Regions from separate parts of the Kitasatospora sp. NPDC018619 genome, predicted to be linked through region 1. Evidence: riboswitches for the same ligand, from Rfam matches in the RefSeq annotation. Region 1 holds a riboswitch; the other holds the start of a gene.
The links. A riboswitch is a leader RNA that binds a small molecule or an ion and turns the genes downstream of it on or off. The one in region 1 is predicted to bind thiamine pyrophosphate.
Positions count from the first base shown of each region.

Region 2: linked by a shared signal. The riboswitch ahead of thiO (glycine oxidase ThiO) and the one ahead of ACH5AR_RS07440 (purine-cytosine permease family protein) in region 1 are both predicted to bind thiamine pyrophosphate.

Region 1 covers NZ_JBISAI010000004.1:44,879-49,081, reverse strand. The annotation lists gene ACH5AR_RS07445 (glycerophosphodiester phosphodiesterase) at 1-144, opposite strand, end outside; gene ACH5AR_RS07440 (purine-cytosine permease family protein) at 246-1,682, opposite strand; TPP riboswitch at 1,675-1,819, opposite strand; gene ACH5AR_RS07435 (S1C family serine protease) at 2,039-3,778, shown strand; tRNA gene ACH5AR_RS07430 (tRNA-Ser) at 3,841-3,928, shown strand; gene ACH5AR_RS07425 (MerR family transcriptional regulator) at 4,056-4,203, shown strand, end outside.
Region 2 covers NZ_JBISAI010000008.1:140,466-144,668, forward strand. The annotation lists gene pknB (Stk1 family PASTA domain-containing Ser/Thr kinase) at 1-261, opposite strand, end outside; gene ACH5AR_RS14860 (thiazole synthase) at 417-1,214, opposite strand; gene thiS (sulfur carrier protein ThiS) at 1,218-1,442, opposite strand; gene thiO (glycine oxidase ThiO) at 1,439-2,623, opposite strand; TPP riboswitch at 2,618-2,730, opposite strand; gene ACH5AR_RS14875 (NAD(P)/FAD-dependent oxidoreductase) at 2,845-4,050, shown strand; gene ACH5AR_RS14880 (Rv2175c family DNA-binding protein) at 4,084-4,203, shown strand, end outside.

The sequences.
Region 1 (4,203 bases):
CAGCGCGTCCGCGCCCTCGTCGAGCGCGCGCCGGTAGGCCGCGAGGGTGTGCTCGGGCAGGACGTGGGAGGAGCCGCGGTGGGCGATCACCTGGACGGCGGGCACCGTGCGCGCCGCCCTCGGGGGCAGGTCTGTGCTGGTCACGGCCCCAACGATAGGCGGCGGAGGTGAAGCGCGGACGAAGACGGCCCCAACCCGTGGGGCCGTCTTCGTTCCCGGCCGGGCCCGGCCCGGCTCCGGACGGCTCAGCTCCGGACGGCCCGGCTCCGGGCGGCGCGGCGGCGGGCCAGCGGGGTGAGCGCCCAGGTGGCCAGGGCGGGCACCAGGAAGGCGAACAGCGAGGCGGAGGTCCACTCCTGCGGGGTGAAGTGCAGCGCCTCCCGGACGGAGGTCCAGAAGCCCGTCCACCAACCCGCGACCCCGGTCGGCGCGATGAGCTGGTAGACCGCGAAGCCCAGCGCCCACGGCAGCAGCATCAGCCAGCGCGACGGCGCGTCGGCGGAGAGGTCCCAGCCGCGACGGCCGGCGCCGAGGAAGTAGTCCACCACCAGCACCGCCAGCAGCGGCACGAACACCGAGCCGATCAGGCCGAGGAAGCCGTAGTAGGTGTCGGTGAACTCGTCGATCTGCAGCGCCAGCACGGTGGTCAGCGCGCCGATCGCGCCGGAGAGCACCCGGCGGTCCGCCCTCGGCAGCAAGTTCTGCACCGACATCGCGGTCGAGTACACGTTGGCGAAGGACTGGTCGGTCTCGCGCAGCACCAGCACCAGCAGGAACAGCCAGCCGGCCCAGACCCCGAGGAAGGAGTCGAAGATCCGGTTCGGGTCGCCGTCCGACCGCAGCAGCGCCATCAGGCCGAGCACGTAGCACCAGACCTGGGCGATCGTGTAGCCGGAGAAGCTGCCCCAGAACGCCGAGCGCGGGGTGCGCGAGTGCCGGGTGTAGTCGGCGGCCAGCGGGACGAAGGAGACCGACACCGCGATCATCGCGTCGGTCGCGCCCAGGAAGCCGTGCCAGTTGCCCGCGCCCGGGTCCGGCACGCCCTGGCGGCCCAGCTGGACGGTGAAGTACACCATCGCCACCGCGACCGCCCCGGCCACGAAGCGGCGCAGCACCGCGATCGAGCCCAGCGGCCAGATGGTCAGCGCGGTGGTCAGCGCGCCCGCGAGCAGGACGAACAGCCAGCGGTAGCCGCTGGTGTGCGCCACGGTCTGCGCGCCCGCCGAGATGGTCAGCAGCTCGAACACGCCCCAGCCGACGCACTGCACGATGTTCAGCACCGTCGGCAGGTACGACAGCCGGGTGCCGAACAGCCCGCGCAGGTTCGCCATCGCGGGGGCGCCGGTGCGGGCGCCGATCAGCGCGGCCACGCCGAGCATCGCGGTGCCGACCGCGGTGCCGACGGTGATCGCGGTGACCGCCGCGGCCAGCGACAGCTCGCTGCCGCGGGCGCCGAGCACGGTGGCGGCGGTGGAGAAGCCGATCAGGCTGACGCCCAGGTTCATCCAGAGCGCGAAGTGGTCCCGGAACCGCAGCGTGCGCGGCGGCTCGGTGTCCAGTACCAGGGGCGCCTCCACGTGCTCGGCGCGCCTGGAGGGGTCCAGGACGGCGGTGGCCGCGGACCGGGAGGAGTCCCCGGAGGAGGGCGCACCCGAAGGAGAGGATGGCGAAGCAGGCGGCATGGCCGATACTCCCTACGCCGGCATTACCCGGACAGGTTCCGGCGGTCTGCGCCCCCTCGACCGCCCGCCGTCCCGGTGGCGTACGGTCGTCATGCGCACTCTCAGCCTGGTGGGTCCAAGCTCCCGCGTGTCAGTTGTGAGCGACAGGCTAACCGGCACGGGGTCGAACACCCAAGGCCGAGGGCGCGCGGTCCGCATCGCGGGACGTCCGGCGGGGGAGGGGAGCCTCGGCCGTCGGTACCGGTGTCGGTGCCGGCTAAGGATTCTTATGAGTTCTTCAGAGGGGTCCTTACGGCAATCGAATCGACAGTGCGAAAAACTATGGTCCTTGGTTCTGCCAGCTATGGAGGTCGTCCGTGAGCACCGAGCGCGAGGTTGGGCCCACCGGGCCGCAGGGGGAGCAGCCCGCCGGCCGGGGAGCGGCCGAGTCCGTTTCCGAAGGCCCCGCTCAGGGCGGGCACCAGCCGACCATGGCCTTCCGGCGGGTGCCGGAGCAGGAGACGGGCGCGGTCGAGGCCGCCGCCGCCGAGTCGGCGCCGGCCGCCGACGGGGCCGAGGGCGCCCCGGCCGCGGGCGGGCACAAGCCCACCGTCGCCTTCACCAAGGTGCCCGCACCGGAGGCGCCGGCCGCGCCCGCCGCGGCGGAGCCGGCCGTGGACCCGGCCACCGGCTACATCGACGCGCCGCCGCCCGTCCTGCCGCCCGCCCCGCCCGCCGCCCCGGCCGGGCCGCCGACCGGCAACCCGTACGCCACCCCGAGCCACGGCGTGCCCGCCGCCGGTGCGCACGAGGGGTACGGCGCCGCCCCGGCCGCGCCCGCCGCCCCCGGCCACCACCCCTTCGGGGCCGGCCAGCCGCTCGGCGGCTGGGGCCCCGCCCACGACTCCGCCCCCGGCGGTGCGGGCTACCCCGGCGGCCCGGCGGGCCCGCTCGGCTACCCGGCGGACCACGCCGGCGGCCCCGGCGGCCCGCGCCGCAGGCGCAACGGCCTGGTCGGCCTGGTCGCGGCCGTCGCACTGGTCGCCGGCGTGGCCGGCGGAGCGGTGGGCGTGACCGTCGCCGACCGCGGCGACAGCGTCAGCTCCGCGAACGACCACCGCAGCACCACCGTCCAGGCCAGCGACACCCAGAAGAACGAGCCCGTCCCCGGCTCGATCGCCGCCATCGCGCAGAAGGCGCTGCCCAGCGTCGTCACCATCAAGGCGCAGGGCAACGGCGAGTCCGGCACCGGCACCGGCTTCGTCTTCGACACCGAGGGGCACATCCTCACCAACAACCACGTCGTCGCGCCGACCCTCGGCGGCGGGAAGCTGACCGTCAAGTTCGCCGACGGCAGCGCCTACAGCGCCTCGGTGCTGGGCCACGCCGAGGGCTACGACGTCGCCGTGATCAAGATCGACAACCCGCCGAAGGCCAAGCTGGCCCCGCTGCCGCTGGCCGACTCCGACAAGGTCAACGTCGGCGACGCCACCGTCGCGATCGGCGCGCCGTACGGCCTGGAGTCCACCGTCACCAGCGGCATCATCAGCGCCAAGGACCGCCCGGTGGCCTCCGGCGACGACACCGGCTCGCAGGCCTCGTACATGAACGCCCTGCAGACCGACGCCTCGATCAACCCCGGCAACTCCGGCGGCCCGCTGCTCGACTCCGGCGGCGCGGTGATCGGCATCAACTCGGCGATCCAGTCCAACGCCTCCGCCAACGGCCGGGCCGGCAGCATCGGCCTGGGCTTCGCCATCCCGATCAACCAGGCCAAGTGGGTCGCGGATACCCTGATCAAGACCGGCAAGCCGGTGTACGCCAAGCTCGACGTGCTGCGCAACGACGACTACAAGGGCGACGGCGCGCAGATCCAGACCAAGGACATCCAGGGCCAGCCCGCCGTCACCCCCGGCGGCGCGGCCGACAAGGCCGGCCTCAAGCCGGGCGACGTCATCACCAAGCTCGGCGGCGTCCCGATCGAGAACGGCCCCGCCCTGGTCAGCCGGATCTGGACGCACAAGCCCGGGGAGACCGTCGACGTCGAGTACACCCGCAACGGCCAGACCCTCAGCACCAAGGTCACCCTCGGCCAGCGCGAGGGCGACCAGCCGTGACCCCGCGCGCACCGGAACGTGTGCGCCGAACCCCGCCGGACCCGTTAGGCTGACCTCCGCCTGGAGAGCTGCCCGAGCGGCCTAAGGGAACAGTCTTGAAAACTGTCGTGCGGTGACCCCGTACCGTGGGTTCGAATCCCACGCTCTCCGCCGGTAGGGAACCACCTGCTCAGGGCGGGTGCCGACATCGTTCGGCACCCGCCCTCGGTGTTTGTCCCGCGGCCGCCGCGGGCGCGGTTGACCCTGACACGGTGGCAGGCGATGGAGTGGTCGCACCATGTTGAACATCGGAGACTTCGCCAGCCACGGCCGGGTGTCGGTACGGATGCTGCGCCACTACGACGCGATCGGGCTGCTGCGGCCCGCCCGGGTGGACCCGGTCAGCGGGTACCGCTTCTACGAGGCGTCCCAACTGGCCCGGCTGA
Region 2 (4,203 bases), on a different contig from region 1:
GCCGCCGTCCGCGCCCTGGTCGAAGACGTTGACCACGTTGGGGTGGGTGAGCTTGGCGACCGCCTTGGCCTCGCGGATGAAGCGGGCGGTGAAGCCCTCGTCGCCGGCCAGCGAGGGGTGCATCACCTTGAGCGCGACCACCCGGTCCAGGCGGGTGTCGGTGCCCTTGTAGACGGTGGACATCCCGCCGGTCGCGATGCGCTGTTCGACCCGGTACCGGTTGTCGAGCAGCGTGCCGATCAGGGGGTCGTGCAGTGCCATGTCCACCCGGAGAGTCTAGTGGGGTGCCCGGCCGCCGGGCCGGAGGACACCGCCCGGGGGCCTGGCTGTGCCCGGCTTGTGACACGCGGGGGGTGCCTGGACCCGCGTCCCGCGTCCCGCGCCCGGGGCCCGCGCCGACGCCCCGGGACGCGGGCTCAGAAGGCGGGGTGCTCCCGGGTGTCCAGGTCGGCCCGGCCGGCCATCGCCGAGGAGGCCTCGGCGTGGAAGCGGCGGGGGATCCGGCCGGCCCGGTGGGCGAGCCGGCCCGCCTCGGCGGCGTGCCGCATCGCCTCGGCCATCAGCACCGGCTCCTGAGCCCTGGTCACCGCGGAGGCGAGCATCACCGCGGCGCAGCCCAGCTCCATCGCCAGCGCCACGTCGGAGGCGGTGCCGGCGCCCGCGTCCAGGACCACCGGGACGCCGGCGCCCTCCACGATCAGCTGGAAGTTGTGCGGGTTGCGGATGCCCAGGCCCGAACCGATCGGCGAGCCCAGCGGCATGACGGCCGCGCAGCCCACGTCCTCCAGCTTGCGCGCCAGCACCGGGTCGTCGTTGGTGTACGGCAGGACGGTGAAGCCGTCGTCGACCAGCGTCTCGGCGGCGTCCAGCAGCTCGACCGGGTCGGGCAGCAGGGTGCGCTCGTCGGCTATCACCTCCAGCTTGACCCAGTTGGTGCCGAGCGCCTCGCGGGCCAGCCGGGCGGTCAGCACGGCCTCGCCGGCGGTGAAGCAGCCGGCCGTGTTGGGCAGCACCCGGATGCCGTTGCGGGTCAGCACGTCGAGCACGGAGCCCTGGGTGGTGGCGTCGACCCGGCGCATCGCGACGGTGGTCAGCTCGGTGCCGGAGGCGAGCAGCGCGCGCTCCAGGACCTCCAGGCTCGGCGCGCCGCCGGTGCCCATGATCAGCCGGGAGGAGAAGGTCTCCCCGGCGATGGTCAGAAGGTCGTCGGCCATGGTTCAGCCTCCCTGCACGGCGGTGAGGATCTCGACCCGGTCGCCGCCGTGCAGCGCCGTGCCGGGCCACGAACCGCGCGGCACCACGGCCTCGTTGAGCGCGGCGGCGACACCGGTGTTGGCGGCGCTGACGGAGGCCACCAGCTCGGCGAGGGTGGTCGTGGCGGGCACCCGGCGGGGCTCGCCGTTGACGGTCAGGGCGATGTCGTTCAGGGCGGTCTCGGTCATGGGCGGGCCTTCGTGACGGGGGAGTCGGGGGAGAACCGGGTGGGAGTGAACGGCCGCGCCAGCTCCGGGAGTTCGCCGGTGGCCAGGTACCCGGCGACCAGGTCGGCGCTCACCGGGGTGAGCAGCACCCCGTTGCGGTAGTGGCCGGTCGCGGCGACGAGGCCGGGCAGCGCGGTCGGGCCCAGCAGCGGGGCGTTGTCCGGCGAGCCGGGGCGCAGGCCCGCCGAGGTCTCCACGAGCGGGAGTTCGGTGATCCCGGGGACCAACTCGTGCGCGTCGCGCAGGAGTTCGTACACCCCGCCGGCGGTGACGGTGGTGTCGTAGCCCTGCTCCTCGGTGGTCGCGCCGATCACCAGCTCGCCGTTCTCGCGCGGGACGACGTACAGGTGCTGCCCGCGGACGACCGCGCGGACGTTGCGGGAGAGGAACGGCCGGTAGGACTCCGGGACGCGCAGCCGCAGGATCTGGCCCTTGACCGGACGGATCGCCGGCAGCACGCCCGCCGGCAGGCCGGGCAGCCGGTGGCTGTGCGGGCCGGCGGCGAGGACGACCCGCTCGGCGCCCACCGTCTCCCCGGTGCTCAGCCGGGCGCCCGCCGCGCGGCCGCCCGCGACCAGCAGCTCGACCGCCTCGGCCCGGTGCAGCCGGACCTCGGCGCGCTCGCAGGCGGCCGCGAGGGCGGTGAGCAGCCGGCGGGGGTCGACCTGGTGGTCGTCGGCGACGTGCAGGCCGCCGCGCACGCCCGGGGCGAGCATCGGCTCCAGCCTGCGGGCCTCCCGGCCGGTCAGCCAGGTCGAGTCCAGGCCGAGGCGCTGGTGGAACGCGTGCAGCTCGCGCAGCTCGGCGCGGTCGTCGGCGTCCTGGGCGACGGCGAGCGTGCCGCACCGCCGGTAGCCGGTGTCCAGGCCGCCGCTCGCCTCCGTCAGCTCGGCGGCGAAGTCCGGGTACCGTTCGTTGGAGGCCATGCCGAGGCGCAGCAGCGGCTCCTCGCCGTACTGGAGCTCGGTGACCGGGGCGAGCATCCCGGCCGCGACCCCGGCGGCGCCGCGGCCGTGCGCGGGGTCGACCACGACCACGTTCCCGAGGCCGCGCTGCGCCGCGCGCCAGGCCACGGCGAGGCCGATGACGCCTCCGCCGATCACCAGGACGTCCGTGCGGGCGCCCGGTAGCAAGCGTGACAAAGCTGCTCTTCTCCCTTCGCCGGTATGACCCGGATCAGGTTCGGACGGTCGCGGGCCGTGCCAGCCCGCCTCTCAGCCCGGTCCGCCGGGCTCCCGTGTGGTGCCCCCACCTTAACGCCGGGCCCGGCCCGGCCGAAGGCCCGTACGCGGGGCGGACGTGCGGCCGGGGCGGGAGGGCCGGGGCGGGAGGCCCTCCGGCCGCCCGCGGGCCGCTGGGTACAGTGACGTGCGTGGCAGAGCTGAGCGCAACGGACCGGGTGGTCGTCGTCGGAGCCGGGCTGGCCGGGGCGCAGTGCGCCCTCAAGCTGCGGGAGGGCGGCTGGCAGGGGCGGATCGCGCTGGTCGGCGAGGAGCCGCACGCGCCGTACGACCGCCCGCCGCTCTCCAAGGACGTGCTGCTCGGCAAGGCCGACTCCACCGCCCTGGACATCGACTACGGGCGGCTCGGCATCGAGCTGCTCACCGGCCGCCGGGCCACCGGCCTCACCCCCGGCGTGCTGCACACCGACGCCGGCGACCTCCCGTACGGCGCGCTGGTGATCGCCACCGGCGCCGTCCCGCGCGCCCTGCCCGGCGCCGAGCGGGCGCACCTGCTGCACACCCTGGACGACGCCCTGGCGCTGCGCGCGCTGCTGCGCCCCGGGCTGCGGCTGGTGCTGGTCGGCGCGGGCTGGATCGGCGCCGAGGTGTCCACCGCGGCCCGCGCGGCGGGCTGCCGGGTGACGGTGGTCGAGGCAGGCCCGGCGCCGCTGCCCGGCGCGCTGCCGGCGGAGGTCGGCGCGGCGATGGCCGCCTGGTACGCCGAGGCCGGGGTGGAGCTGCGCTGCGGCGTCGGGGTGTCCGCCGTCGAGCCCGGCGCGGTGCTGCTGGCCGACGGCTCCCACCTGCCCGCCGACGAGGTGGTGGTCGGCATCGGGGCCCGCCCGGCGACCGGCTGGCTGGCCGGCTCCGGGGTCGGGCTGGACGCGGCCGGCGCCGTCGTGGTGGACGGGCGGCTGCGCACCTCGGTGCCCGGCGTCTTCGCGGCGGGCGACTGCGTCAGCTACCCCTCGGCCCGGGCCGGCGCCCGGCTGGCCGTCCAGCACTGGGACCACGCGCTGCGCTCCGGCGAGGCGGCGGCCGCCGCCGTCCTGGGCGTGCAGGCGCCGGCCTACGACCCGGTGCCGTACTTCTGGTCGGAGCAGTTCGGGCGGATGGTCCAGTACGCCGGGCGGCACGCCGAGGGCGACGAACTGCTCTGGCGGGGCGGCCCGCGGGACGCCGACTGGTCGGTGCTCTGGCTGCGCGACGGCGTGCCGAGCGCGGTGCTGGCGGTGGACCGGCCGCGCGACCTGGCCCAGGGGCGGAAGCTGGTCGAGCGCGGCGCCGCGCTCGACCGGGCCCGCGCCGCGGACCCCTCCGTGCCGCTCAAGGGGGCCGCCGCTTAGCGCCGGGCGGCGTCGAGGTGGCAGTCTGGTGCCGTGAGTGAGATCGATGCCAAGACCGAAGCCCTGGTTCCCGAGTGGCTGTACCTGCCCGACATCTCCGAGCGGTGGGGTGTGCTCGTCACCGAGGTCCGCAACATGGTCAAGAAGGGTGAC